DNA from 2 places in the [Clostridium] scindens ATCC 35704 genome. Region 1 is predicted to be linked to the other one. Evidence: riboswitches for the same ligand, from Rfam matches in the RefSeq annotation. Region 1 holds a riboswitch; the other holds the start of a gene.
What was found. Region 1 has a riboswitch for cobalamin ahead of HDCHBGLK_RS02380 (CobW family GTP-binding protein). Riboswitches for the same ligand answer to the same signal wherever they lie in the genome.
Positions count from the first base shown of each region.

Region 2: it holds a riboswitch for cobalamin, as region 1 does, so the genes downstream of both, HDCHBGLK_RS00535 (energy-coupling factor ABC transporter permease) here and HDCHBGLK_RS02380 (CobW family GTP-binding protein) in region 1, are expected to answer to the same signal.

Region 1 is NZ_CP036170.1:461,894-470,008, forward strand. It holds gene HDCHBGLK_RS02355 (methylcobamide:CoM methyltransferase MtbA) at 1-731, opposite strand, end outside; gene HDCHBGLK_RS02360 (corrinoid protein) at 748-1,398, opposite strand; gene HDCHBGLK_RS02365 (methylcobamide--CoM methyltransferase) at 1,412-2,281, opposite strand; gene HDCHBGLK_RS02370 (uroporphyrinogen decarboxylase family protein) at 2,295-3,320, opposite strand; gene HDCHBGLK_RS02375 (corrinoid protein) at 3,334-3,981, opposite strand; gene HDCHBGLK_RS02380 (CobW family GTP-binding protein) at 4,000-4,929, opposite strand; cobalamin riboswitch at 4,999-5,176, opposite strand; gene HDCHBGLK_RS02385 (pseudouridine-5'-phosphate glycosidase) at 5,234-6,010, opposite strand; gene HDCHBGLK_RS02390 (ADP-ribosylglycohydrolase family protein) at 6,004-7,041, opposite strand; gene HDCHBGLK_RS02395 (ADP-ribosylglycohydrolase family protein) at 7,034-8,083, opposite strand.
Region 2 is NZ_CP036170.1:115,049-123,163, forward strand. It holds gene cbiQ (cobalt ECF transporter T component CbiQ) at 1-780, opposite strand, end outside; gene HDCHBGLK_RS00530 (energy-coupling factor ABC transporter substrate-binding protein) at 784-1,110, opposite strand; gene HDCHBGLK_RS00535 (energy-coupling factor ABC transporter permease) at 1,100-1,870, opposite strand; cobalamin riboswitch at 2,034-2,253, opposite strand; gene HDCHBGLK_RS00540 (HPr family phosphocarrier protein) at 2,297-2,536, opposite strand; gene HDCHBGLK_RS00545 (LysR family transcriptional regulator) at 2,649-3,572, shown strand; gene HDCHBGLK_RS00550 (precorrin-8X methylmutase) at 3,551-4,195, opposite strand; gene HDCHBGLK_RS00555 (cobyric acid synthase) at 4,200-5,723, opposite strand; gene HDCHBGLK_RS00560 (pyridoxal phosphate-dependent aminotransferase) at 5,705-6,757, opposite strand; gene cbiB (adenosylcobinamide-phosphate synthase CbiB) at 6,798-7,739, opposite strand; gene HDCHBGLK_RS00570 (histidine phosphatase family protein) at 7,627-8,115, opposite strand, start outside.

The DNA.
Region 1 (8,115 bases):
TGTCCGCAGATATGTACGATCGTTCCCATCTTCTCTTCCTGGAGTCCGTCAAGCAGCTGGTTCAGATAGGTAACCGCAAATTCTTCAAAATACTTAGGGCCCAGGATCTCGCCTGTGCCGCTTGGGTCGGAGATGGCTATCACATCTGCCCCGGCCTCGATCTGCGCCCTTCCAAACGAGATCAGCTGACGGGTAATAAAGTCCATATATGCATGGGCCTGCTTATTCTTCTTGCGCAGTTCCTTGTAGAACACCACCGGCTCCATCACGGAACTGGCTGTGCTGATTGGCCCGGTCAGGTTTCCGATGATCGGAACCCCATCCGTCTCTTCCCTCAATATCCGGATTGCGTCCAGAACCACCTTGGCCCGTCCTTTGCCTGTATCTATCCGGGGCAGTTTCCCATAGTCCTCCACAGATTCTATGGCATAGGCGCTCACATGAGGCTCATAGACGCGGGACCCCATCTCCACCTTGGCTCCCATCTCCTCTGCCTCAACGGTCATGCAGAACGGGACGCCATAATTCTCAAAACAGCCAGAATCATATACGGCCTTGGCCAGTCCTGCCATCATCCTGGCATCTGTATGAGTTTCCGGCATATAGATGTCCACCGCATCCATCAGATCCGTGGTAACCATATTCATCATTCCGCCGGGACAGATGCAGGGCGGCCGGTCTACTGCATTTCCTTTCATTACATTGTACAATCTTTCCTTTGGAGTCAGCATTTTTCTTCTCCTTTTTCTATGCAATATTAAGCAGGCGTTTGGCCAGTTTCACGGCCTCCACCGCATTCTGCGAATAGCCGTCCGCGCCGATCTTGTCCGCATATTTCTGGGAAATAGGGCCGCCGCCTATCATGACCTTTACCTTGTCGCGCATTCCTGCGTCTTCCAGCATATGAATCACCGTCTCCATACCGCCCATCGTCGTCGTCATTAAAGTAGACATGCAGATCAGATCCGCCTCTTCTTCTTTTGCCGTCTCTATAAACTGCTCAAGCGGGACATCCCTACCAAGATCGATCATCTCAAATCCAGCAGTCTCCATCATAATCTTCACCAGATTCTTGCCAATATCATGGGTATCTCCTTCCACGACTCCGATGATTCCTTTGATCTTCCCTTCCCCGCTTTCTTCCGGAAGATAAGGACGCAGGATATCCAGTCCCACATACATGGCGTCCGAGCACAGCAACACATCCGTGACAAAGTATTCTTCTTCCTCATACAGCTGGCTTGCCCGGTTCATGCCATCCACCAGGCCTTCCATGATTCCGTCAAACGCAGGATACCCTGCTTCCAGATACTCTTTGGCTGCCTCTTCTACGTCATCTTCTTCCATCTCGACCACGCCGTCGGATAATCTTTTCAATAATTCTTCCTTTAAACTCATACTCACTTCTCCTCTAAATCAATCTCACCGTCTTGATCCTGCCGCTCTCCAATTTGTAATGTACATTTTTAATACACATCTGCCCCATGAACCTGGCTTTTCCAATCATCTCGATGCAGCCTTCCCCATATTCCATGGGTCCGGATAATTCTGCATCTACGAATTCTGCCTTTCCGGTTCCAAGCAGGGCAAATGTAGTCTTAGGGCATAAGAGTATCAGCGGGGAATCCCCCAGCTTCTCTGCCGCCTTCTTCAGAAATTCATAAGTAAAATCTTCCACCACCTGCTCGGCCATCTTCGGGCCCAGGATATTCAGTCCTCCAGAGGAATCTGCATAACTGATCATATCCACGCCATACTTCTTAGCTTCCTCCATGAACCGGAGAATCTCTCCGCCTAGTTTCCAGAATACTTCCTTCATAAGTTCCGGCTTCTTGCGCATTGCCTTGAACACGTACTTTGCATCGATCAATACGTTCAGGATCGTAAACGGGCCGGACACCTGGAGCACCACATGCTCTCCCTCTTCGCGCAGCGCCTGGCAGGCAAGAAGCACTTCATGGATTCTCCCTTCCTGTAGATTCATGGCTGGAAGTTCCAGAAGTTCTTCAGGCGAGGTGCAGATATACTCTTTCGCTCTGGGTCCGGTCTTCTCGTTCCCGTAATTGATGATTCCGCCCATGGCTTCCGCCTCCACCGTATGGCAGAATGGAAGTTCGCAGAATGAGGCACCGTCATGCCTTTTCAGCGCTTTTGACAGCGCTGCCATGGTCTCATGGTGCATATATGCGTCCGGAAACTGTAACTCTAATTCCCGGGTCACCTCTTCATTGATGCCTGCTGAATTGTCATATGTACATTGAAAGTCTTTGATATCTCCCATAATTGCCTCCTCGTTATCCAAACAGAACCTTTTCCGCGTCTTTCGCCGCTCTTACCACTGCCTTCACATTTTCGTCCGGCGTCAGGGGCGATACATCGCAGTCGCCGCTTAAGATAAACCGGCCGTCCCTTGCGCCATCCATACATTCCTGATAAGCAAAATCATAGACTTCCTGCTCGCTGCCCTCCATAAGCACGGAGCAGCAGGGGATGTTGCCCATCAGGGCCACCTTGTCGCCGTATTCCTCTTTCACCTTCTTGGTCTGCGTATCGGAGATATGCCATGCATCGCCGGATTCCTTAAGTACCAGGTCGAACCGGTCATCATACAGTCCGCAAGTATGGATCACGATGGATGCGCCATAGTCCTTAATCCTCTTGTTGGCACGGATGTTGCTTTGCGAGATGCATTTCTCATAAGACTTTCTGGAAATGCAGTATCCGCCAAAATTAGGCATTGGGAACCACAGGAAATCCAATCCCGCATCTACCAGCATCTTGCAGGATTCCACCACGGCATCTTCCACATAATCGCACAGGGTACGGAAAAGTTCCTGGTTCTTAATCATCGCCTTAAACGCAGGCTTCGCCCCCATCAATGTAAATGCCACCGCCGCCGGAACATGGAGTATGGCATAGATCGGCTCCTCCGGCTCCGCCGCCCGCATTAGTTCAATGGTGCGCAGTACATTTTTCATCATCATGCACTTGCTCGGATCATACGGCTTTAACTTTTCTATATCTTCAAAAGAATGTATTACGTCATCCCCGTCCCCCACAATCTTTCCTTCACTATTCGGAAGATGGCCTCCCATCATGGCGGCGATACCGCCATATGCGCCTGCGCACAGGCCGTCATAGCCCAGTGCCTGCCTGGTCCCGACCATGCATTCCGTCAGTTTTTCGGGACTCATCATAGCCTCCGGCATTGTATATCCATACCGCATCACCGGCAAGGAAAATGCATTCATGATGATGGGGATTCTATCCGCCCCTGTTCCATCCAGTATTGCCTTTACCGCTTCTCTTTTTCCCATCATGGCTTTTTTCCTCCTATGCCTCAACCAGGTTCTTTGCAAATTCTACCGCCTCTATGGCACTGCTGGTATAGCCGTCTGCTCCGATTTTTTTGGCAAATGCAGGAGATACCGGCGCTCCTCCTACCATAATCTTTACCTTGTCGCGAAGTCCGAATTCTTTCAGCTTGTCAATCACGATCCCCATTCCCGGCATTGTTGTCGTCATGAGGGAGGACATGCACAGGATGTCCACCTCATTGTCCCTTACATAATCCACAAACGCGTCAAGAGGCACATCGCGGCCCAGATCATGGACTTCGAAGCCGCCCGTCTCCATCATAATCTTTACCAGGTTCTTCCCAATATCATGCGTATCGCCTTCCACGACTCCGATTGCGATCTTGCCGATGCTGGTATTCGCGGCTTCCGGAAGATATTTTTGAAATTCTTCGATTCCCGCATACATTGCATCAGAACAAACGATGAGTTCCGGGACAAAATATTCTCCTTCTTCATACAGCTCGCTGGCCCTCTTCATCCCGTCTACCAGGCCACCAAGCATCCCTTCCTGGGGATCATAGCCGCATGCGATATACTCCTTTACGACATCCACTACCTCTTCATCTTCCATCTCAAACACACAGTCTGACATTTTTTTCATCAATATCTCTTTCGTCTCCATTTTCTCGTTCCTCCTTAATTATATATTTTTTCTTCGAAACAGCATTTCTAACGCCGCCTGATTCAAGCCGCATCCGATCACCACCGCTTCGCCGCCAGTTCCCGCCGGATTCTTTTCTTCCCTGTATTTGGATACCGTCGGTGTAAAATCAAAATGAACCAGGCCTTTTTCCATAGTCTCTATCCAGCCTTTGGCTCTCAGGATATATCCATACTCTTCTTTTTCCAAGGCCTTCATTATGGCCTCCAAATCCTCTATACGCATTTGCGGCAGATCCATAAAGGAGACGCTGGAAAATACCTTGTCTGCCGGAAGTGCCGCAAATGCTGCATCCCTCCTGGCATCCTCATCATAATCAGGCGCCTCTTCCAGAAGTTTTAAGAGTTCTTCGTTCTCCAGCTGCCTCCAGTCCCCATCATATAAGATAGCGTCCGGATTCAGTTCCTTTAAGCGTCCGATAATGATTTCCTTCTGTGCCTTATTTTCTGCTTCCACATGGCTTAATAGCAGAAGGCCTGCTCTCTCTATCTGATCTTGGTAGAATGCTCCAAATCCTTCGATATATTCCTCAAAGGAAGCCATGTCTACGATTGCAATCAGTTTTGTAATCTGCAGGCTGACTTTCTCTCTTTCCCTTGCCATCTGGCAGGCCTTGACAATATCCGTTAGCCGCCCTACTCCGGAAGGCTCTATGAGAATTCTGTCCGGATGGAAATTCTCGGCAATCTCCTTGATCCCCTTCCTGAAATCCATGGCCAGGCTGCAGCAGATACATCCTGCAAAGATTTCACGCACTGGAATGTCTTCCTGTATTCGATCCCCGTCAATCCCGATATCCCCAAATTCATTCTCTATCACTACCGTCTTTCCGGAAAGCAGTGGAAGATATCTATTTAGAAACGTCGTTTTCCCGGCTCCCAGAAAGCCTGTGACAATCTGTATCTCCATATCGTCCCTCCTATGTAATAAAAAACGGCAGGGAAAAGGCAGCGTAAATACTGCCCTTTCCCCACCGAAAAGAATCTTCTATATATAGCAGGTCTCCTGACTCGATCTCATCCTCAAGTCCCGCCTTCCCCGGCTGACCGGGTGGCTTATGGGACGATCGTCCATCACACAGTAGAGCGGGCTGTCCTGGATTCGCACCAGATTCCCTTTTCAATGCCTTCGCATCACTATATACGTTACTGTTATTATGATATCATAGAAAAAATCGTCATCCTAATTGATAATCCTGATGAGTCTATAGAGATCATCTATAATTTGCAAGTTCTTCTGCCCATGCTATGTTTTCAATAAGTGCCCGAAGCTGGATTCGGGAAGAATACCCCTCTGTCAGTTCGTCAATCTTGGCATTGACCGCCGGATGAAAGGATCTCCCTTGTATCTTCTGCTCTTGTCCATACTGGAATGCCTGACTTAAGATTTCCTTGTCTGTAATCCGTTCTTCCGTTTTGATGCTTCTCAGGAAAAGAATGTTCTTAGACGGAGCCTCTTCCCTCCAGCGGCCGCTAATCTTGACCCTTTCTCCCTCAAACATATATCCGTCGCAAACGTCCGAATGATATCCAAGGATTGTGATCCCTGCTTCTTCCATGGCCTTTATGGTCCCTCCCAGGTCAAACATATCCTTCGGCGATACTGCAAGCAAGGATACGGGGCTATTGGCCAGCGCCTTAAGATCATGGCATTCCTCTGGCCTCTGCCCCTCCATAAGGCCGCCCATGCCGCAGGTGACGGCCAGCGGGATTCCCAATCCTTCGCACGCCTTCATCGTTCCCGATGCGGTAAGCGCGCCTGACTTTCCATTGGATGCATAGTACTCATAATTCTGGTAATTTACCCGGTCAAAGTCCTGCGCCTTTTTCCTGAATCGGCAGAAATCTTCGATTCCTCCAACTCTTAATCCGCCATCTTCCATCCACGCAATACTTGTGCTGTCCTGCGGCCACATCCGTATCAGTTCATCCTCCGTGATACTTCTAAGGCCATGCGTAAGAAGCGCGGACTCCGCGAGATAGCCTACCATAAAGCCTCAATCCCTTCTGCCTGAGCCGTAAGATCCATATGGTTTTCTTTCTCGATAATCCCAAGGTATCCTTCCGGTATGCTGTCTGCGCCGTTGCATGCTCCGGCAATTGCACCGACGATGCAGGCGATCGCGCTGGTCTCATCGCCAATATTTACAGCGTCATAGATGCTCTCCATCGTATCTCCCTGATTGGCTATCAGGATTCCCAATGCCGCAGGCACCGTCTCAGAGATGGCCGGGCCGCTCCCAATCCGCTCTGCCAATTCTTTTACTACATCTTTCGTACTGCCGCAGTGAAGGGCGATTTCAACCGCCATCTCAATTCTCTTCGTAACGGACGGACCGGGATATACCCAGATATCCTCCCTTGACCTTGCCAGTTCTTCTCCTTTTACACTGCCATAATGTGCTGCTTTTATAATCTGATATACGGACGTGTCATCGCGCATTGCCTCGCTGACCGCCGCGGCAACCGCGCACGCCCCGGATATGCTGTAAGGGTCGTCGTGGGATGACATCGTGATCTCCACCGTATCTGCGATTGCCTGATCCATATTTCCATTGCTGATGAGTCCTTCGGGATAAGCCTTGCTTGCCGCGCCATTGGAGGAAAGCGCGTAATAATGTCCTTTGTACAGTTTATTTCCCAGATGTCCCGCATAGGCCCACGCGCTCATGCTTGCATCCTTTTTCAGGCGGTTTACTGCATTCCTGGTAGTCATGCCTGCAAATGGCCCAAAATATTCGGTCTCGCCCCACTCTAGCAAAGCACGCTCTCCCAGCTCCCTGGTGGCTTTTCCTCCTTCTTTTATCAAATGTTTCGTAAGTATATAGGGAATGCTGAATGCATCCGTGACTTGTCCTGCTCTTCTTCCTCTGGCCAGCGTATCCTGTGGAGGCGTTTTGAATTCCCGCACGGCCCCGCCAAATGTCTTCTCTATCTGCCTGGTGGATTTTGTCTCCGTAGCGGCTCCCATAGCATCGCCTACCGCTGCCCCCAGCAGACAGCCCAGCACCTTCTTATTCATGCCTTGCACCTCCTTTCTCCTGCGCCCGCAGCCTGTCCTGCGCGATCGCAGTCAGATCTTTTGCCAGCCTTTCTATTTCCAAATGATTTGCTTCCTGAAGCGTTGGGAGGAAGTGCGGCGGAAATGCGCCAGCGCCATTTAAAGCACCGGAGAGCGCTCCGGACATGGTCGCGATGGTATCCGTATCATATCCGACATTGACTGCGCCTACGATAGAGCCCAGCGCATCTCCTTCATTTGCTGCAAACAGCCCGAACGCGCTGGGAATCGCCTCAGAGACATGAAGTCCCGCGCCGATTCGATGACCGATCTCCACCATCTTCTCCCAAGGCGTTCCTCTTCCCAGGCCGATATCAATGGCCATCTCCATCCGCTTGACCACGGAAGGCCCCGCCACATCCCTGGCCACTTCCCGGCCAATGCGTTCGCCTTCCCTGGCTCCATAAAGTCCGGCCTGAAGCACGCTGTATACATCCACATCCGGCATAACTGCCCGGCTTACCGCTGCTGTAACCGCACATGCTCCGGATATCGCAAGATAGTTGTCATGGGTCACCATCGTCACAGTCACCGCGTCTGCTATGGCCTGCTCGATGTTTCCCGCATTCAGAAGGCCGATCGGCGATATCTTCATAGCCGCGCCATTGGTAGCCTGCCTCGTAACCAGTTCCACGCCTCCTGACTTCTCGACCTTCTCTCCTTTGTATCTGCGTATGGCAAGCCTGGTGGTGGGCCCGGCGAATCGGTCAAAAAATACCGCATGCTCGGACCAGTCGATCAGCGCTTCCTGTACGACTTCCTTTGTCACCTCTCCGTGATTATCCGCAATATGCCTTGCTACGAAATACGCCGAACTAAAATCATCTGTAAGCTGTCCCGGCACGTTCCCCGCGCCGAAGGTATCCATAGGCGGAGTCTCAAAGTCCGTGACTTCATGCCCGAAATACGCAAGTATCTGTTCCGTCGTCCTGGCCTCTGTCGCGGCCCCCATGGCGTCGCCTGCGCCTGCGCCGATCAGCCCGCCAAGTATTCTGTCATACATCTGTCTGCTTCCTCCTTCTCATCATTGTCTGT
Region 2 (8,115 bases), 350 kb from region 1:
TTCCATAGCGTCAAAATTACGGCTGGCCTGGCGATAGCTGTATGCCAGCAAGTTTGAATAAATTCGCCCTGTAGTCCGGATGCCGGTAGGATAATCAATATACCCTAGCCTGCTCATTGCGGAGTTCTTCATGGAATCATGTATATTGAATAGCACAAAGATATATCGGTAGATCAGATACATCAATTCCGTCATCACGTCCGGACATCGCATTTTTCTAAGCACACCTATAATCTCTGGCATCGGCGTGCTCAGACTCAGCAGATATAATGCGCTGACCGCTCCCAATGCCCTGGCCATTACAAGCATAGTCCTAACTTGCGCCGCCTTTGTCACGCACAGATATCCGATGCCGATAGAAATGCTAAGATTCCCTTTATCTGCGGGATTATATTCCCACAAAAGCGCAAGGCCGCTGATCATCAGAAAGGATAGGGGCACAGCGACCATATGGAGATATGTCTTTACGCGTACCCCTCCCGCTATGATGCTAATCAGCATGAGCAGAATCGCGATCTGTACTCCTATCACCGGTCTCCCGGCACAGATACTGCATGCCATAAGACTAATAGCAAGCAGGAACTTAAGAAGAGGCGGCACCTCGGACAGCCGGGAACTTCCTGCCAGCAGGTCAATCTCGACCCTTTGTTCTTTCACATGCCCTGCCCACAGAAACAATCCTGCGGCGCAGATGCTTAACAGCAGCAATGCCGCGTTTGATATGTAATTGTAAAACAGGCACCAGACTACGCCGGCTGCCAGGATTCCCGTAAAAATCATTCTTTATTCTTCCTGTTTCATATATTTCTTACGCGCTGCCAGATATCCAAAGCAATATGAGATAATGCCGACTCCAATCCCCGTCTGCACGCAGAATATCAGGCTCTCGATCTCCCCTGGAATCTCTCCCCCGATAAAGTTCTCAAGAATCGGGGTGAACCATGGCGTGTATTCCTTGCCCGTCACCTCATTGACCATCTGGCTTCCGGCATCATCGCTTCCGCCAAACTCGGCGCCCTTCAATGCGATAAAGGGAACAACGATCAGTAAAAGGCTCACGATAATTAGAATGGTTACAAGTTTCTTGTTTGATTTCCTGCTATCTGACATCAGCGTTCTCCTTTCCTATAAAACCGATTGCACGGAGTTCCGGCGCAGCAAAACTTTCCATACCCATCACGATCAATACGGTAAGAATTCCTTCCAAGATTGCAAGCGGCAGCTGCGTGGGAGCAAAAACCCCAAGGAATTTGACTGCGCTTAAAGCCACGCCTCCGCTGGCGCTTGGATATGCCACTGCCAGCTGGATGCTCGTCACGCAATAGGTCAGCAGATCTCCCAGACATGCTGCTAAAAATATGGTCGCCTTCCTGTTCCAGTTTAATTTCTTACCAATTGCATAAATGCCAAAACTTAAAAACGGCCCCGCAATTGCCATGCTGAATGTATTGGCGCCCAGAGTAGTCAGTCCGCCGTGCGCCAGCAGGATTGCCTGGAATAACAGCACAATAATGCCAAGCACGCTGACCGCCGTCGGTCCAAACAGAATAGCCCCCAGCCCTGTTCCTGTCATATGGCTGCAGCTTCCCGTTACTGAGGGAATCTTAAGAGATGATATAACAAAGATAAACGCTCCTGACATAGCAAGCAGAATGAGTGCCTTTCTTTGTTTCTGAACGGTATGGCGGATGCTGATCACGCCTGCAGCCAGAAACGGGATGCTGACGGCCCCCCATGCGATGCAGTGTCCCGCCGGCAGATACCCTTCCATAATGTGCATAGCCTGCGAATCAAAGCCACAGACATACAAAGCAGCGGCAAATACGGAAAAGAGCCATAGTCTCTTTTCGACTTTTGTCCATTTTTTCATGTTGTTTCATTCCTCCTAGTTTGTATTTTTATTAGGGATTTCTTTCCTCACGTTGGAATCTATATTTTTACATATGAAAAGGCTATGGCAATTATTTCATTTATCGCCATAGCCGTATTTCTATGCAAATAAAACCAATTGCTCCATCCATTCCATGAAACAATCAGCAATCCCTCTTCTTGTAGGTCTTCTGACTCGCGCTTACGACACTTGCTTGAAGTCTCAGCGCCTGCATTCTGCCTTCTCGGTTTCCCAATGACTGGCTTTCGCCAACGAATTACAGGCTCGGCGCATACAGCGGCGGTACCGTCCAGGATTCGCACCTGGTTCCCTTGTCCATTCATATTGCTGTTACCACAATATGACCACAATAAGTTCTTATTCTATTTCGTCCGTTTTAAAGTGTACACCATCTTCCATTTAATGTCAATGCAATTCAAAACGCCCGAAATACCTGTCCGTCAGGCCTTCATCTTCCCCATTTACCACCAGATGCATCGGCATCCCCATCTGGATCGTCATCATTCCCATTAAAGATTTTCCGTTAATGACGACTCTCTTATCCGAAACATCTTTTACATCTATATCTGACTTCATTTTCTGGCACGCCTTGCAGAAGCTTAGTATCTGTCCTGGCGTGACAAACTTTACTGTCTTTTTTACCATCCTTATAACCTCCTCTTTTCCTTATACCTTTTGTAGTATATAATGAGATTCAGAAATTGTATAATACATATATGAAATAGTTGATATATCATATATGCATAATGGAGGTATTATGGAAATCACCTATGATTACTACAGGATATTTTACTATGTGGCCAAATACAAAAGTTTCTCAAAAGCGGCCACCATACTGATGAGCAGCCAGCCCAACATCTCCCGCTTTATGAGCAATCTGGAGAGCCAGCTTGGCTGCAAGCTCTTCATACGTTCCAACCGCGGGGTGACCTTGACCCTGGAAGGGCAGAAACTGTACCACCATGTCTCCATCGCTTTCCAGCACCTTCAGGCTGCCGAGATGGAACTGGCTCAGGACCGAAGCCTGGAACATGGCATCCTGACCCTAAGCGCCAGCGAGATCGCGCTCCACTTACTGCTTCTGCCTGTCCTAAGCAAATTTCACCAGACCTATCCCGGCATACGGCTGCGGATCTCCAACCATTCCACGCCAGAGGCGATACAGGCCGTCAAATCCGGGACCGCGGATCTGGCCGTGGTATCCACACCCACGGATATCCATGACCCGTTAAGGGCACAGTTACTTATGAAGGCCTCGGATATCCTGGTCGGCAACCGGCAGTATGATTTTCTGACAAAAGAGCCGGTACATCTGGCAGAAATTGCCAGATATCCTCTCATATGCCTGGGCAGGCACACTACCACCTATGAATTCTACTACAAATTCTATCTGGAGCATGGCCTGATTCTGTCTCCGGACACAGAGGTTGCCACTATCGATCAGATACCGCCGATGATCCTGCATAATCTGGGAATCGGATTTCTTCCGGAGAAACTGGCCAGAGATGCGATCTCCCAGGGGAAAGTGGTCAAGATCCCTTTAATCGAACAGATCCCCCAGCGTGACATCTGCCTGATTGAAGACAGAAGCGCGCCTTTAAGCATTGCCGCCAATGCTCTAAAGCAGATGCTCCTGTCCTGCGTAGGCCAGAGCCAGAGTCAGGATCTGTCCAGCATATAAATCAATGCATTGCAGATACAGGCGGCAATATTGCTTCCGCCTTTTCTGCCCCTCGCTACAATATAGGGCGTATCTTCAAGGCTTCTGATCAGTTCTTTCGACTGCACCACGTTCACAAATCCCACCGGAACTGCAATTACCAGTTCCGGGCGAATCTTTCCTTCTCGAATCAGTTCATAGAGTCGGATCAGCGCCGTAGGCGCATTCCCGATAGCAAAGATCAGTCTCTCCTCTAAGGCACAGGCCTTTTCCATGCTTGCCACAGCCCTGGTGGTTCCTTTCTCTTTTGCTGCCAGCGCCACGTCTTCATCGGACATAAAGCAATATACCTTCCCGCCATACCCTTCCAGGCGTGTTTTGTTGATGCCGGAGCGGCCCATCTGTGTATCCGTGACAATGGACGCTCCATTTCGAATCGCATGCAGGGCTTTTTCGATCACGCCTTCTGAGAATAACAGATTCCTTGCATAGTCAAAATCCGCGCTGGTATGAATGCATCGCTTTATGACCGGCGCCTGCTCCGCCGGAAGGCAGATTCCTTCCTGCTCTAGTTCTTTCGTGATGATAGCAAAACTTCTGGCCTCTATGTCTTGTGGAAGAACGTTTTCAATTTCGATCTTCATCCCGTCAGATTCCCCCTTCCAATATCTCATATATTTTCTTCATATCCAGATGGCTCCGAAGGCCGTCTGCAAGCAGATCATACTGTCTCTCTTTGAAGTCCTTAAGATCCACAGCCTTCAGATCATCAAGGATCATTCCTTTTCTTGCCGCCAGCGCGCGGACAACGGCTGTCACCACGTCTTCCCGGTCAAAGATTCCATGGATATAGGTTCCATATACATTCCCCATGGAAACTCCGTCCATGCTTTGGCGCGTCCTTTGGCTGGCTGTCTGCTTTCCGGCGCAGTCCTTGATCTCGCACATGGCTGGCAGGCCTGATCTCGTATCGCCCATGTGGATCTCGTATCCTTCCAAAGCTATGCCCTCCAACCCTGCCAGAATGCCTTCCACCTTCAGGAATCTTCCGTCCACCCGGGTTCTGGTCTTTTCCTTCGTAAATATGGTCTCCAACGGAAGCAGCCCCATCCCTTTCATCGTGCCGCCGGCCTCGATTCCCTCCGGATCGCGTAAAATGTCGCCAAGCATCTGGTATCCTCCGCAGATTCCCCAGATTACCGTTCCATGGGATGCTGCCCGCACCACTCTGGCTTCCAGTCCGTTCTGGCGCATCCAGCGCAGATCTTCCATAGTGTTCTTAGTCCCGGGCAGGATAATCATGTCCGGAGAGCCAAGTTTTGATGGACGATCCACATATCTTAGGGACACCCCATTCAGATTCTCAAGAAGCATAAAATCCGTAAAATTAGAAATCCTGGGCGTGCGTATGACTGCGATATCAATGCACGCGCATTCTTTTTGTCCATGGAACCGCTCCGTCAGGCTGTCCTCATCTTCAATCTCCACATCAAGGTACGGCGCGACTCCCACCACCGGGATCCCCCCGCGCTCCGTAAGCATGTCTATACCCGGATCCAGGATCGTCTTATCCCCGCGGAACTTGTTGATAAGCAGCCCTTTGACCATCTCTTTCTCATCCTCGTCAAGCAGCATCAAGGTTCCCAGCAGTTGGGCGAAAACGCCGCCTCTGTCAATGTCCCCTACCAGCAATACCGGGGCCTTAGCCATCTTTGCCATCCCCATATTGACGATATCGTCTTCCTTCAGATTGATCTCTGCAGGGCTTCCCGCCCCCTCGATCACGATAATATCATACATTTCATCCAGTTGGCGAAAAGCCTTCCTAATATCCGGTATCAGCTGCTTCTTATAGGCAAAATACTCTCTTGCGCTCATGTTTTTTTGAACCTCGCCATTCACGATCACCTGGGAGCCCATGTCATTGGTTGGCTTTAAGAGTATCGGGTTCATCTGCACCTGAGGCGCAATGCCTGCCGCCTCTGCCTGCACCACCTGGGCCCTTCCCATTTCCAGTCCCTCTTCCGTGATAAACGAGTTCAGCGCCATATTCTGCGACTTAAAAGGCGCCACCTTGTATCCATCCTGTCTGAATATCCGGCACAATCCTGTGCAGATCAGACTTTTGCCTGCATTGGACATGGTCCCTTGTATCATAATCGTCTTAGCCATGCTGCCATCCTTTCGTTCTCCTCTTTTGTGCGGACCGCAATCCGGTAGTATCCCGGCGCAAGCCCTTCATAATTTCCACAGTCCCTGATCAGGAAGCCTTCCTTGAGCGCCTCCTCATAAAGCCCTTCTTTTGCCTGAAAGAAGATGTAGTTGGCCTTGGATCCGAACACGGGGTATCCCTTGCCAGACAGCACTTCGATCAGATCTTTCTTCTCGTTTTCCACATAGTCCCTGGTCTCTTCCAGATACTCTCCACAATCCTTTAGGGCCGCGACTCCGCAGGCCTGGGCCAGTACCGACACGTTCCATGGCTGTATGGCATCCGCCATCCTAGAAAGCAGCCCCTCATCAGAACTGATCCCATAACCAAGCCGCAGGCCCGGCATGCAGAATATTTTGGTAAATGCCTTGATCAGAAGCAGGTTGGGATAGGTTCCCCTTGCGCCGGCCATCTCATACTTATGGGGCTTTGGCAGAAAGTCCAGGAAGCATTCGTCCAGCACCAGAAGCACGCCGCAGGCCCGGCATTTATCAAGAATCCTGAAAAGCAAGGGCTTATCCGTCAGTTCTCCCGTCGGGTTATTGGGATTGCACAGGAACATCATGTCAATGTCCTTTGTAATCTCCCCCAGGATATCCTCCTTTACCCTGTATCCGTCAGACTGGGTCAGCCTATAGTACCGGATGTCCGAGCCTGACGCCACAAGCGCCCGGGCGTATTCCGCAAAGGAAGGCGCTAGGAGCAGCGCCTTTTTCGGACGTACGGCCAGTACCGCCGCAAAAAATAGTTCTGCTGCCCCGTTGCCGCAGATGATCTCGCCGGACGATACCCCCTCAAAGCGCCCTATCGCTTCTTTTAGTTCCTGGCAGCATATATCCGGATAATGCACAATATCCCCCGCATGCTCATGAAGCGCTTCCAGCACCGCGTCCGGAGGTCCCAGAGGATTGCTGTTGACGGAATAATCCGTTGCATTCCTGTTCCTGTATATGTCTCCTCCATGGATCTGTACCTGCCTGGCCTGGCCATTCATTCTTTCCTTCTCCACCTTGTCTCTTCCCTTCTCTTACTCTTTAAACGGTCATCAGCAGTGCCAATATGGCAATCTTTACCGTCAGAAATGCTCCCGCCGCCAGCACTGCCGTCCCATATAGCAGTTTGTGGGATCTTCTGATATCTTCCGGCTCCACCGCCCTTATCGCGTCGCCGATGCTGGGCTTCTCATACAATTTTCCAAAATACCACGCATTTCCCGCAAGTTTGATATCCAGGGCTCCCGCCATCACAGACTCTGTCTGCGCCGCATTAGGGCTTTTGTGATTATGGCGGTCCCTCTGGTAGATGCGGATGGCATTGCGCCAATCCAGGCCCCAAATGCAGGCCGCGCCGATCATCATCCAGGCGGAAAGCCTGGCTGGTATATAATTGGCCGCATCGTCCAGCCTGGCTGCCGCCGTGCCAAAGTACTGGTATTTCTCATTCTTATATCCGATCATGGAATCCATCGTGTTGATGGCCTTATAGGCAAAGCCAGGCACGGCGCCTCCGATCATCATGTAAAACAAGGGGGCGATCACGCCATCGGAAGTATTCTCCGCCACCGTCTCTACAGCGGCTTTTGTCACTCCTGCTTCGTCAAGGCTGTCCGTGTCCCTTCCCACGATCATGGAAACTGCTTTCCTTCCCGCTTCAAGCCCTTCTTCCTTTAATGCCCGGAATACCTTGTCACTCTCTGTCTTTAAGGACTTTACCGCCAGAATCTGGTAGCACATGAAGCCTTCCGCCAATATTCCAAGCCACCATTGTATCCGATATGCGGCGGCGAGAATCAGGATGGGCGCTGCCACGCTAATGCCTACGCAGGCAGCCGCCAGTATGGCTCCTCCGATCCTCTCGCCCCATTTAGATTTGGGCAGGCAGTTTCTTATAATTCTTTCTAATATTGTAATCAGCTGTCCGATCATCCGCACCGGATGATAGAGCCACCTGGGATCGCCCAGGATCAGATCCAGCACAAATCCCATCAGTACCGGGCAAATCATTCGTAATAACAAGTTCATATCCTTCTCCATTTCCCACCTGAAACTCAAAATAGCTGCCTTTCGGGCAGGCATAAGCATCCATAATGCTCATGATCGTGCCTCCATGCACGATAAGAGCCGCCTTCTCTTCCTGTGTCTCTCTCATATCTTCCAGCACTTTATCAAATCCCTTCAGACTCCTCTTCGTGAATGCTTCCTTGCTCTCCCCTTGCGGAAAAGGCAGCGTCCCGTTGCTGTCAACCCACTGCTGGTAATACGGGTATCCAGAAAGTTCCTGATAATTCTTATTCTCGAACAAGCCAAAATCGCACTCTGCCAGTTCCTCAATAACCATGGGCCGCATATCCGG